Regions from separate parts of the Novipirellula sp. genome, predicted to be linked through region 1. Evidence: riboswitches for the same ligand, from Rfam matches in the RefSeq annotation. Region 1 holds a riboswitch; the other holds the start of a gene.
The links. Region 1 has a riboswitch for cyclic di-GMP ahead of ABX962_RS26080 (pilus assembly protein TadG-related protein). Riboswitches for the same ligand answer to the same signal wherever they lie in the genome.

Region 1 (6,077 bases):
AGCTAATCCACGAAGCGGGGCATGCGGTCGCGGCCAAACATCACGGCGTGCGCGTGGGGCAGGTCGGCATCATGTTCTTTCTGCTCGCACCGCTGGCGTATGTGGATGTCACGGACGCATGGAAGCTGCGTCGCCGATTCAATCGAGTTCAAATCGCATTGGGCGGAGTCTACTTCGAACTGGCGGTCGCCGCGGTTGCGGCGTGGGCTTGGTGGTTTCTACCCGAAGGCTACGCAAAACATATCACCGCCCAATTCTTTTTGATCTCCGGTCCCGCGACGCTGTTGGTCAACGCCAATCCGCTGCTGCGACTTGACGGTTACTACGTGTTGTCGGATTTGACCGAAATTCCCAATCTTCGGATGCATGGGCGGCGGCAATTGGGCGCAGCGCTACAGTGGCTGTTTTTTGGCATCCCTCAAACTCGTCAATTGTTGTCGGGATGGCGAGTCTGGTTTGCATCGATCCACGCGGCCTGTAGTGTCGTTTTCCAAGTTTTTTGGATGGGCGGACTTGTGTTGGGCGTCGCGATGTGGGCACGCGGTCTGGGAATCTTGCTGGCCGTCGCAGGCGTGTTGATGTGGTTTTTGATCCCGGCAACTCGTTGGGTGTGGAAGATTTGGATGCTCGAGCCGGGCGAACGGTTTGGACTAAATTTTTATCGTCGGCGAATGTTGTTTTACGCCAGTTTGCTGGTCGCGCTGTTTCAGCAACTTGGTACGGTCTCTTCGCCGTTTGATCGACGAGTTCCTGTGGTGGTTCGATTCCAAGACGAACAGATCGCCCGATCGCCAAGTGACGCTTTTGTCGAATCGTTGTTTGTGCACCGCGGCCAACACGTCGAACAGGGCGTGTTGTTGATGCGGTTGAAGGATCCTGAACTGAGGATCCGCCGCGAAAAGAAGGCCGACGACCTTGAAATCGCTGAACTGCAAGTGATCCAATTTCGGCGGCAAGGGGAATTGTCCAAGGCCGCTGCGTACTTGGAAAACGCCAATGCATTGCGACGCCAGATTGCCGAGATGGACGAACAGATTGCTCAGTTGACCGTAATTGCAAGCCGCTCAGGTTACATCGTTGGTAACCATGTCGAATCGTTGCCCGGACGTTTTGTATCCGCAGGGCAGGAGTTGCTACGTGTTTCAGATCCTCAAGAAAAAGAACTCCTCGCCGTCGTTCCCGAACAAGACGTCGATGCGTACCAATTAGCAAGCCGCAGCGAATCGTTGTCGCGAGTACGTTTGCGGGGTGGTTTGACCATTGAAGCGAAACCTGCATCGCTGCGTCCACGCGCCTACCGCACGCTGATGCATCCGGCGCTGGCGGGCAGTGTCGGCGGACCCTTGGCAGTCGAACCGGCGATGGATGGATCGGGCGAGATGCGATTGACGCAACCTTATTTGGAAAGCATCACCAAGTTGGATCCGATCACAAGTGCGGAGGTTCGATCCGGTCAGTTGGGCAGTATGACGATTCGAGACAATCGTCCCGTACTGGCACGCGTCTACGACGCCATCGCAACCGATTTCCGCCGACTCGGCCGTTCGCAATAGCCACGCATTAAGCGTGATGCGGCAAACTCGATCCATCAAACGCTTCGGGGAACAGATGTTTGAGGTTTCGGACCTTATAACTTCCGTCGATCACATCGGTCGTGATGACGGGCAGATTTAATCCGAACTCGGCCAAAAATTGGCGACAAGCACCACACGGAGCCACGCCGCCGACGCTGGCGATCGCAATCGCGCGCCACTCGCGATATCCCGCTGCGATTGCCGCAGATGCGGCGACGCGTTCGGCACACAAACACATCGAATAGCTCGCGTTCTCGACATTGCATCCGATCACAACGGTGCCATCGTTCATTAACAATGCCGCGCCCACGTAAAAGTGACTGTGGGGAGCATACGCCTGATCACGCGCGGTGGTGGCGGACAAAATCAGTCGGTCAATCTCTTTGGTTTTTAGATCCACCATCGTTGTGCTCGGTTTAATCGTGAAGAGTGTCTAATCGTGAAAAGCAGCAATGTCGGTCGAGTGACCAAGGAGAAGATGAGAATCGTGTCGCTTTTTGCTTGACTTCGAGGTCAAGTTGGAACCCTTGGACTCTGCTACTGTTTTAGACGGTTGTAGGGTGTAAAGCAAGCAAAGCACCCCATTCGTATCGCAACTTGGGCAACCGGCCTAGGAACAGGTTCGCTGCCCTTCCCAGCATGCCGGCTGACCGCCTCGCCCAAAAACGCGTACGTCGTAGGGGAACGCTTTCGGTCGGCGGTGAACACGATGTCGATCCAGCCAGTGGCTATTGCCAATTCGAATCCCCATCGCGTTGCGATTTCACGTCACTTTAAAGGGTTTTGCCTAAGAAAACGCTCCTTCGTTCGTAGTCGAAGCAACCGGTAAATCAAACTCGCGGCATTTCGCAAGCCGAAGGAGACCCGTGATGAAATCGATCATTCTGCCTGTGGTCGTTCTGCTGGGGGGATTATTCGCGGCGATGATTCTTGTCGCCCAAGATCCCCCGGTGCGCGGTTCTCGTGTGAGTGACGTGGTGGCGAAGCGGCAAACGCCAACCGAAAGCATGCGAACGCAGTGGCAGACGGCGAAGCAGATCGAGTCGATGCGGCGGGGAGAATACCGACGGCTTCTCGGACTGCAGGCCGACGGAATCGTCAGCGCTGAAGAATCCCAAACCGTCCACGATCGGCGCGTGCAAGTCCAAGCGGAAGTCGAGTCGCTGCGAAAGAAGCTGGTGGTATTGGAAGCACGATTGGCCACGGTCCAAATTTGTGATGAAGTGGACCACCCTTAAAGCCGATCAATGCGTCGCGGGTCATGGCGGTTGTGCAAGTCGCCAGTTTAGCGAAGCTGGTCCTACTTTCTACGCTTGTCTATCGGCAAGTGCGTGTTCTGATTTTGCTGAGTCTGCTGATTTTGCACGCAGCTTCATCTGAATCACGCTGTTTCAACGCAGGATAACTCAACCACCGGGGGGATTGTAAAGCTATCTCTTTAATAGCGAAACTATCCTAACACGTCATTGCATCGACAAAGGCAACCCAGTCGTGAGATTGGTACGCAAAGCTATGGGCCTCATGTGAGGTCGCCAGGCCGCCAACAGTGAAGACGAGCATTCCACGGTAATATGATGTCTGCATCAATGATTGACTCGCCAACGGAATTACGAGAACCACCTCAAAGAATAAGCAACCGCCAACACCGCAAAGGAGCCATTGCGGTCTTGGCGGCCGTCTTAATTGTGATCTTGTTTGGAATGGTGGCATTCGCCATCGACATTGGTTATTTAGCTCTCGCAAGAACGGAAACACAGCGGACGGCGGATGCCACCGCTCACGCTGCCGTCGTCGAGTTTGCCAGCTCACAAGACATCAATGAAATAACGACACGTGCTCGTAGCGTTGCTTCGGAATTTACCTCGGCAAATCCCGTGCTTGGACAAGTCGCGTCGGTGGCGCCGAGCGTCGACGTGAGTATTGGTCATTACGAATTTGGTTCGGGGCAAACAGACTTAAGATTCGACGATCCTACAAAATACAATGCCGTCAAAGTAAGGATTCGTCGAACCAACTCACAAAATGGGGCCGTTCCTCTATTCTTTGGTCGGATTCTAAATCGCAGCGAGCAAGAGGTGGATGCCGAAGCTACGGCTGCCCTCGTTCGCGATGTCAGGGGATTCAAAATACCTTCCTCTGGTAAAAATGCTCCTGTGCTTCCCATCACGATCGAAGAAGACTATTGGAATCAATCGCACGAAGCGGAGGACGACGTCTGGGGTTACGATCCCAAGACCGGGCAGGTCACCGCCGAGGCGGATGGAATTCCCGAGTTGAGACTATTCCCTAATGACACCGGAAGCTCAGGGAATTTGGGGACGATAAACATCGGTGTCACCAACAATTCGACTTCCTATATCTCAAAACAGATTCGTAACGGGCTTAGTCGTGCAGACCTTCAGTTTCATGGAGGCTCACTTGAATTAAATCAATTGGGGACCCTGTATCTTTCGGGAAACCCAGGCTTAAGCGCAGCAATGAAAGATGATCTCGAATCCATCATTGGCGAAGTGCGAGTGATCCCGGTCTATCGTAGTGTTTGGGGCAACGGCAATAACGCCATGTTCGAGATCGTAAAGTTCGTTGCGGTACGAATCATGGCGGTAAAACTGACCGGAGGTGAAAAAGTGATTAACGTTCAGCCGGCGTCGCTGACGCTCGAAGGGGTGATCCAGGGGAACGGCTTGCAGTCGAGCGCGGGCGTTTTTTCATCGCCGCGAATCGTCAACTAATACTGAATGCCCAAACTAAGTCAGGAATTGATCGTGAATCCAATCCCCCAACCAACGCGGCGCCGCCGGACAGGAGTTGCTGCTGTCGAGTTTGCGCTTGTTGTTCCGGTATTCTTGCTGTTGGTTTTTGGCATTATCGAATTCGGACGTGCCATCATGGTCCAACAGATTTTGGTCAACGCAAGCCGTGAAGGCGCTCGCGCCGCCGCGGTCGATGGTGCAACGCAATCAAACGTCGAGAAGGTTGTCAAAGACTATCTAAAGGGATGCTCCGTGAAGAGCGGAGCGGATGATGTTGTCGTCTCTCCTGATCCTTCGAAGGCGAGAAGTCGCGAGGAAATCACGGTCAGCATCGCGGTGAAGTTTTCTGATGTCAGCTGGATGCCTCCGTTTATTTACAATGACTATCTGCGAGCAGCCACGACCATGAAATCGGAAAAACTCGAATAGCGTCGGCTGCGCTCGGTCCGAAAATCGGCAAGACGCAACGGCGATCGGAGCTGGGTGACGTCGAGCGGCACGACGAAGACAGATGAACGGACATTGAGCCCGTTTGGGGTCACTTTCCCAGCTCTCGGACGGCACCACCAGAGCTAGCTTCTCTCGAGTGCCGCTAGCTCATTAACACTCGTTCAATTGCTAGAACGAACGACGTAAATCCCGCAATTTCTTGCCCGTCGTTTCCGCGGTGACTGCCTACCAGAGAGGAAAAGTCGGTGCCATCGAGGGTGTTTCCGGTTAGTTCGATTTCAAGCTGCTGAACGCTGTTTTCTTGATCTGCCCGTAAAGCCTCGGTGTATTGCGTCGGTAAATCAGTGTCTTGTAACCGAAATTTCAACACGAGATCGAGTCTTCCGTCGCCATCGACGTCAACCAGTTTGCTGCGATGCACGCTGGCGCCAGCCCAGGCGATTGATTCGACTTCAATTTGCGACGTATCCGAAGTGGCCGTCGAGTACAGATCGATGCCAAGCGACTTTCCACCCAAAGTCGTTGCGGTCCCATCAATGTCGCTCACCGCCAAATCCTGCGGTGGATCGTTCACGGTTGCTTTCTGGTTTCACGCGATAACGGTATTGGTCTCGCAGTGTCGCGAGATCCGTTAATCTCCGTCCTGAAAACGTCTTTGTTCACTGAAGTGATGGTCGCGGCGTGATGGTAACCCCCTCCTAGTCAAGTGACCCATTGGATGCGGCCTAAGCTTAGGGATGATTCGGGAACGCGAACTCACAGTGTCGCAATTCGGTAGTTGGAATGCCGCGAACGAGCACCCGATTCGGGCAGTGGGGCCGCAGTCGACGACTCACCCTGCCCGCTGCGTGGTGAGTGTGCTGCGTTCTCGTACCCGGTAAATGTCCGGGACATCGCATCTCTGCTGGGTCACTTTCGGGGATTCCGGGATAGCCGAAAACGTTAGAAACCGGACTGTCCCCCTTTTTGTGACGCGGATTGTCGCAATTTAATAATCGGGTGTCGCAAAAATCGGTCGTCCTGGTCCCTTGCATGATGCATAGTGATGTGGACGTCGACGATATCGAAGACGTTCGGTCCAACAAACCGACGAGGTTTGATGTGGCATGATTTTTAGGGTTATGGCTTATCTACAGAAAGGGTGTTTATGAACAAAGTATCAGTTAAGCGAGGGTTCACGTTGGTAGAACTGCTCGTCGTGATCGCGATTATCGGCGTGCTTGTCGGCTTGCTTTTGCCGGCCGTCCAAGCGGCCCGTGAAGCCGCGCGGCGGATGTCATGTAGCAATAATTTCAAGCAG
Region 2 (7,179 bases), on a different contig from region 1:
GTTCTCGGCGTCCGCTCGCATTGCCACCACGCTGTACCCCTTAGGTGCAGTCGCCGTGTTGGTGTCCATCAACTTGACCGGCATGACAGGTTCGCCCGCATAAAATTTCTGGCGTGCGAATTTGCCATCGAGCATGCCGAGGTCGCCCACGGATCCTTCGGGGATACGATCGGCGGGCCATGGCTCGAGCCGAATTTTGTCGCCCGTGATCTGCTCGCCAATATCGATCGCTTTGGCTGCGACGAAAATGTCGACGGTCGGTGCGGCTTCACTCGTCGTGCCGCGAGCCTGCATCCATTGGCTAATGCCAACCGCTGCAATGGTACCGCAAACGCAAGCTAGAAGCAGAATGAGTGATTTGTTTCGCATGGCTAATCAGACGTGCCTGAATAGGAGCTGCTGTTTGGCAGAACGGTTATACAAGGGTCGAATCCGGCTTAGTCCGTATGTTCCGACTCACATGGGTTTTCGGTTTTGCAAGAGCGATCGCTGCAACCGATACCAGGGGGCTATTACGACCACTAGATTTAGAAAAGTCAACGCAAACTACCTGAGTTCACACTTGGCAGTTTGTAACGTCGGTTTGGGAATTTTTTGAAAGAGGATGAGGGGACGAATCGGGGGAAAAACGGGTTTGGACACAAAAAAAGAAGGGAGCGCAATTTGCGCTCCCTCCCCATTGGCTAGCATTTTTTCTTAAACCAACAAACCGGCGATTGCAAAGTACGCGATCGAACCGATGGCCATTGGAATGCCGTAGGGCAACAGTTTCATGGTCGGTTTTCGCTCGCGAGCGATCTCGGCAAGTTTCGAAGGGTTACGCACCGTCTTCCATTCTTCGAGAATCTGACGAGCCATCGCATAATGTTTGAACCAGTTGCCACTTGCCATGATCATGAAGGCAGCCATCACGCCCCCCACAATCGCGGTGTAGGCGAAAGCCCACAGCGTGATCACGGTCCCGAGCCACGCGCCGACTCCGGCGAGCAGTTTAACGTCACCGGCGCCCATACCGCCAACATTGCGGAGCACGAGCAGCAACATCATGCCGACGAAGGTTCCTAGCAAGCTGTAGCCCAGCCCCGCGAAGCCGGCCGTGATCGTCCAGTAGCCCCAGCCGCTAATGATGAAGGGAAAGGTCAACCAGTTAGGCACCTTCAAAATGGCGCCGTCGATAACCGCAGCAACGACGAGCACGATCGTGACAAACCAGACGATCCAGTGGTCAACGACTGAGTGAAACAAAGTATCCATGAGTCTATCCCCGTAAAGTGTTTTATGAGTAAGCTTTTTCGGCCGCATGGAACGCGGGGTGATGGCCTGCTTCTGGCCTCACCCTCGGTTCGATTGCAAAGCAGTTGTTTCGTTAGCGAGGGCCAATCAACCAACTAAACATCGCGAACAGAAGCGTGACCAGACAACAAGAAAGCTGCCAGGCATACGCAGCCGCATCGGCGGGAATCAGTGGGTAGTTCATCGGTTATTAAGCCTCCCGAATGGGTCGGGGTAGCGAACGAAAAAAGTTGGATTGGGCGTAGACTTTAGGAGACGTGGCCCTTTGAAACGGTTACGAACGTGTTTCGCAACTCGCTGAGTTTCCACAAGCAGGAATCGACGCAGCCAGCACAGACCGCAAACATGCGATCTGTGCCGGACAATGCGACGAATAGATTTAGCCGAACGAGTTCGGCGATCGACTAGGATCCACCGCCACCGGAGATGGCCTTGCCGACGGCGTCGAACTTGGTGTTCGCAGCGGTTCCGATCGAACCGACCGAAACCAAACAAACGACGATGATCAAAGCCAACATAACGGCGTACTCAACCGCAGTTGGTCCGTCTTCTTCTTTCAGGAAGTTTACGATGCTGGTAGCGAAATTCTTCATGTCTCTCTCCTCGCGAGTGAGATGTGAATCATCGTTAACAGATGACTCACGACGATGCTTAAATACGAACACATTCGACGTGAATGCGTTCAACGTAAGGGCAGCCTCGTCTCCGACTTTCGTCTGACGTGCCTTGGTGCACCGAATGTCGAGAGAGCAAGCTCTCGAGCAATCGATTTTCCGTGGCAACCTGGCAATCCTGAAGCAGTACATTGGCTCGATAATCGATCCGCCGCACGACTCACGGACCCGTGGTTTTGCGCCCCGCCCTCTCGAACGGTTTGCCTTTGTCACGGAGCAAGGCCGACCAGATCTGATGACTTGCACACACATGCAAACCTTCATCCTGGCAGCGAACCAACTTTGATTCGCTCACTCTTTACACTTTGAAAGTACGATACGATTCGACCGAGTCAAAAAAGTCCGATCACCGAAGCCCTAACGATTGCATAAAACTGCCAAACAAACCGATCGTAACGAATATGCAGCCAACCACCCCCCGATTTGCGTTCTCGCGGGAAGCCCCCCAACCGCCTCCGCTGCAACCGACACGGTGCGGTGCGGCGGCGGCATCAATGGTAAGATGTACCGTGGCAATCGTTGGCGAGCGTCGTCGCGGCCGAGCCAAAGCGAACATCGAATCCACTCTTTGCGGAGATTCCCACCTATGGACGAATCACAATCACCGTCACACGATTGGCGGGCCCAACTAAGCGGACACGCCGGCGATCACAAAGAAACATTGATTGCGATCAGCGATGCGTTTCTTGAAGAGGTGCCGATGCTGATCGGCCGAATTCGCACGGCGACACAATCAGCCGACTCGCGAACCTTGCGAACCGCAGCCCATACGCTGAAGTCCTGTTTTCGCTACGTCGCCAGCGATGATGACGTCGCCGCCGCCGCCGAGGTCGAGCGAAACGCCGATTCTCCCGACCAGATCACGCCGCAACAGATCGATCATCTTGATCAATTGGCCAAAAAATGGTGCCAATGCGTGGCACAGCTGAAAGCGGAAACCGCCGACTCAATGTAGCCGACTCGATGTTGCAGCGGCCCCCCGCAACAAACCGTGACGGCTCGGCGAACGTGACTCAGCGAACGTGACTCGCCTAACGCGACTGAACCGCGTGGGCCGTGGCTAAGGTATTGGATTGAATATCCAAAAACAACTTAATCACCTCCGAAGCCGCCAGCAAGGTTGCCGACCAGACCGCCGAGGCAATCAAAATCGGGACGGCGGTAAGCAGCCCGGTCACCAATCCCATCATCCCCTCTTGGGTCATTCCGATCACGGGAACCACCAGCGTGTAAAGGATCGCCAAACCAAGAATCAGACAGGCTAATCCGAAATACAGCTTCCGGATCAGCTCTAACATCGGATACTTGCGTTCCTGAGGCAAATTCGATGGCGTCCCCCCGCTGCGGATCATCGGTTGCGATGCCGTGTACGGATTCACTGGCGGTGTCGCTGATCCGGATCCTGCAGCAGCGTCCTCGTCGGGTTCTGCGGACAATTCGTCGGCGGCAAACTCCGGTACTGCAGTCGTCCCGCTCGTCTGGGCTGCCTCTTTGCGTGTTTCGAATTTCGGAAGCGAACTGGCCGCCGGATTCTCGCCTGGTACGACAATGTTCGGCGGCGTGTCGGTGGACGACGATGGCGTTGTGGGAAGCCCGGCGATCGAGTCAGCCTTGTCGGTCACGATCGAAGGAGTGGGCGTTTTTTTCGCCGCCAAGCCACTGAAATCAGGCACATCCCCCTGCCAACGTGGCGGTAGTTGCTTATCCCCTTTGACTGCCGGAATCCCAGCGGGATCGTGTTCTGTTGAATCGGTTTTCGGCGTGGCGACTTTCGGCGTGGCGGTTTTCGGCGGTGCCATCACATCGCAAGCCGATTTGCACTTCGGACATTTTACTTGGCGTCCGATCGCGGCCGACTTAACGCGGAAACTTTGCCCGCACTTACAAACGACGGTGATGACTTCGGCACTCATAATGACCTGCGGGAAACGGGTATCGCATTGCTGTTTCTGCGCCCCCATTGTATCCCGTTACGAAGTCGTCTGCTGAAGCAGCACTCCGATTTCGTCACCGATCAGTGGTTGATCGCAGCTGAAATTCTGACATCGATAGAGTGTTGGCTTTCCATCGATCACTTCGCGAGCATGGTTCAGCGAGGCGACGGGGCCGGACTCCGGAGCCTGGCCAATCACCCATGACAACGTGGCATGTGGACGGTAGCGGCTAAGAAACCGTGTCCGCCAAGCGACCATCGTTTCCCGATCCGGGACTGCAAGCACCCATTGTTCGTGATCGTGTAACAAACGATCAAGCGACGACAATAATGCTCCACAAGCAGCCGCCTGGGTCTGCAAGAGAGGCCCCGCCAATTGCAGTGTCCGCACCGCTGCGTCGCGATAAGCATCCACGCCGGTCAATCGCGACAGCTTCAATAGAGCCATCGTCGCCGACGCATTCCCGCTAACCAAACTGCCGTCATGCCAATCTTTGGTGCGAGTGATCAACGCCTCGGCATCATCGGACGTGTAGAAAAAACCACCGACGTCGGGATCTTCAAAGTGAGTGATCATCGTCTCCGCTAACTGGCTGGCCCGGCCGACCCAGCGGGCTTGGCCCGTCGCTTCGAATAATGCCAAGAAGGCTTCGGCCGTGTATGCATAATCGTCCACATACGCAGCGAGATGGGCTTGGCCTTGTCGATACGCATGATACAAACGCCCCGTTTCGGACGTCATTTTGTCGAGCATGAAGGTTGCCGAATGTTCGGCGATTTCAATGTAATCGGGGCGATCTAGCACGCCTCCTGCGATCGCAAAAGCCCGAATCGCTAGGGCGTTCCAGCCGGCCAGAATCTTGTCATCGCGTCCGGGACGCACTCGCTTGCAACGCTGTTCACGCAATCGTTCGCGATCGACCGCCAACTCCGCAGCTAAACCTGGCATCGCCAATTCGCTCGCCCAATCCGCAATCGATTTTTGCAAACGGGGGATGTTCTTGCCTTCAAAATTCCCCAATTCGGTGATGTCGTAAATCTGACAGAACCGCCCGCCGCGTTCGCTTCCCAGCGCCGCGATCACTTCGTCCACCGTCCAAACGTAATACTTTCCTTCGACTCCTTCGCTATCAGCATCCTCGCTGCAGTGAAAACCTCCGCCGGGATCGCACATCTCGCGGGCAAGATAGTCAAGGATTTCCTTCGCCACGTCCGCATGCCGCTCGTGTCCGGTCACCTGAAACGCGCGAACGTAAACCGCAGCGAGGAGTGCGTTGTCGTACAACATTTTCTCGAAGTGCGGCACCAACCAATGGGCATCGACGCTGTAGCGAGCAAACCCGCCGCCAATGTGATCTCGAATTCCACCATCGGCCATCGCGTCGAGCGTTAACTCGGATGCGTTGATAAGTTCTTCTTCCCCGCTCGTTTGACCACGACACAGCAGCAGTTCAAGATCAGTGGCGTGTGGAAATTTCGGCGCCGGACCAAACCCGCCGCGTTCTCGATCGAGGACGTCCAGCAGATGATTCGTTGCATCACGGATCACCGCATCTTCGGGCAGAGATGCAGCGGGTTCGCTAACGCCGAGCGCCAATTGACCGAGCGACGATGTGATTTGAGCTGCATGAGCCTCGACTTCGCTGCGCCGGTTCTGCCAAGCATCTGCCAATGCATCAAGGATTTGAGAAAACCCCGGCATGCCCCGCTGAGCTGATGGAGGCCAATACGTACCGGCATAAAAGGGTTGTTTCTCGTGATTGAGAAACACACTCATCGGCCAACCGCCGCGGCCCGTCATCAGCTGCAGCGAGTTCATATAGATTTGATCGATGTCGGGTCGTTCTTCGCGATCGACTTTGATCGAAACAAAATACTTGTTCAAAAACTCGGCAATCGCGGCGTTCTCGAAACTCTCATGTTCCATCACGTGGCACCAATGGCATGCCGCGTACCCGACCGACAAGAACACAGGCAAATCCGATTGGCGTGCCTGCTCAAACGCTTCCTCACCCCAAGGATACCAATCCACCGGGTTGTTCTGGTGCTGAAGCAAGTAGGGACTTAACGAGGCGGAAAGACGATTCACGATTTAGTGCACCCTATGCTTGATGGGAGAAGCGTTGTCCGCGTTGCCTAAACGTCAGTCACCGAGCGAGAGGGTTTGCGAGTTCGTTCAGCGGACGGACGGAAATGGGGACGTGGCATGGGCGGATACTCCGGGTCATCGGCGGCTTGCCCGGCCATTGCAGCCCGCTGCAGTGGACTTTTCGCGGCCGCATCCAAATCGCCCAAGTATTCTTCACGAACCTTGGGGTGTTCCTTGACTTCGTCAGGACTTCCATCGATCAACACCTGACCTTGATAGATCACATAGCAGCGATCCACCGTGCCCAAAATTTCGCGTGCCGCGTGGTCGGTAATCAAGACACTGATCCCACTATCACGCAGCTGCTTGATCACACTTTGAATCGACTGGACGGTGACTGGGTCGATCCCCGCAAACGGTTCATCGAGCATCACGATCTTGGGATCGGACACCAGGCAACGGGCGATTTCTAATCGGCGTCGCTCTCCACCACTGAGCCCTGCAGCTCTACTTTTGCGGATGTGGGTAATATTGAATTCTTCGAGCAATTGCTGCGTGCGGTGCTTACGCCCCGCGCGATCCATGCCCAACAATTCCAGCAACGCCGAAATGTTCTGCTCGACGGTTAATTTTTTGAACACGCTCGGTTCCTGCGGCAAGTATCCCATGTGGCCGTCACGCGCCCGCCGGAACATCGGCCAATCGGTCACATCGGTGCCATCCAGAAAAACGCTGCCGCGATCGGGCTGGACCATCCCACAAATCATGCGGAAACTGGTTGATTTCCCCGCCCCGTTCGGTCCGAGCAGACCGACGATTTCGGCCTTGTCGACGTGCAGGTTCACACCGTCAACGACGCGGCGGCGACCATAGGTTTTCTGCAAATCGACGGCTTGCAGTATCGGTCGATTTTCGGAATGTGCATCCATGCTGTTTCTGCTTTTGCAAAAGGAAGGGGTGCGGAGAAGCGTCAATCTAACGGATCAACTTCATGCGTCGAAAATTAGGAGTAAATGGAACCGGCGAATTCCACGAATGAGGCCAGAACACCAACAATGCCTTGCCTACCAACAGATCACGGGGAACGAAATCAGCGCGGGCCCAAGCATCCGCTTCGGCAGTCATTCCCGGACGCAGTTTGGTGCCCGCCCAACAACGTGCATCCAAACTTTCGGGACTGTTGTCGCCCA

Region 2: it holds a riboswitch for cyclic di-GMP, as region 1 does, so the genes downstream of both, ABX962_RS04855 (Flp family type IVb pilin) here and ABX962_RS26080 (pilus assembly protein TadG-related protein) in region 1, are expected to answer to the same signal.

What each region holds. Positions count from the first base shown of each region.
Region 1 is NZ_JBFHFD010000473.1:530-6,606, forward strand. Features, by position in the region: partial or broken gene ABX962_RS26065 (efflux RND transporter periplasmic adaptor subunit) at 1-1,553, shown strand, start outside; gene ABX962_RS26070 (cytidine deaminase) at 1,561-1,977, opposite strand; gene ABX962_RS26075 (hypothetical protein) at 2,444-2,812, shown strand; cyclic di-GMP riboswitch class I at 3,044-3,119, shown strand; gene ABX962_RS26080 (pilus assembly protein TadG-related protein) at 3,146-4,306, shown strand; gene ABX962_RS26085 (TadE/TadG family type IV pilus assembly protein) at 4,340-4,756, shown strand; gene ABX962_RS26090 (hypothetical protein) at 4,920-5,351, opposite strand; partial or broken gene ABX962_RS26095 (DUF1559 domain-containing protein) at 5,925-6,077, shown strand, end outside.
Region 2 is NZ_JBFHFD010000034.1:16,926-24,104, reverse strand. Features, by position in the region: gene cpaB (Flp pilus assembly protein CpaB) at 1-369, opposite strand, end outside; gene ABX962_RS04860 (prepilin peptidase) at 697-1,254, opposite strand; gene ABX962_RS04855 (Flp family type IVb pilin) at 1,698-1,886, opposite strand; cyclic di-GMP riboswitch class I at 2,068-2,182, opposite strand; gene ABX962_RS04850 (Hpt domain-containing protein) at 2,554-2,922, shown strand; gene ABX962_RS04845 (hypothetical protein) at 2,999-3,880, opposite strand; gene ABX962_RS04840 (thioredoxin domain-containing protein) at 3,938-5,989, opposite strand; gene lptB (LPS export ABC transporter ATP-binding protein) at 6,037-6,918, opposite strand; gene lepB (signal peptidase I) at 6,965-7,179, opposite strand, start outside.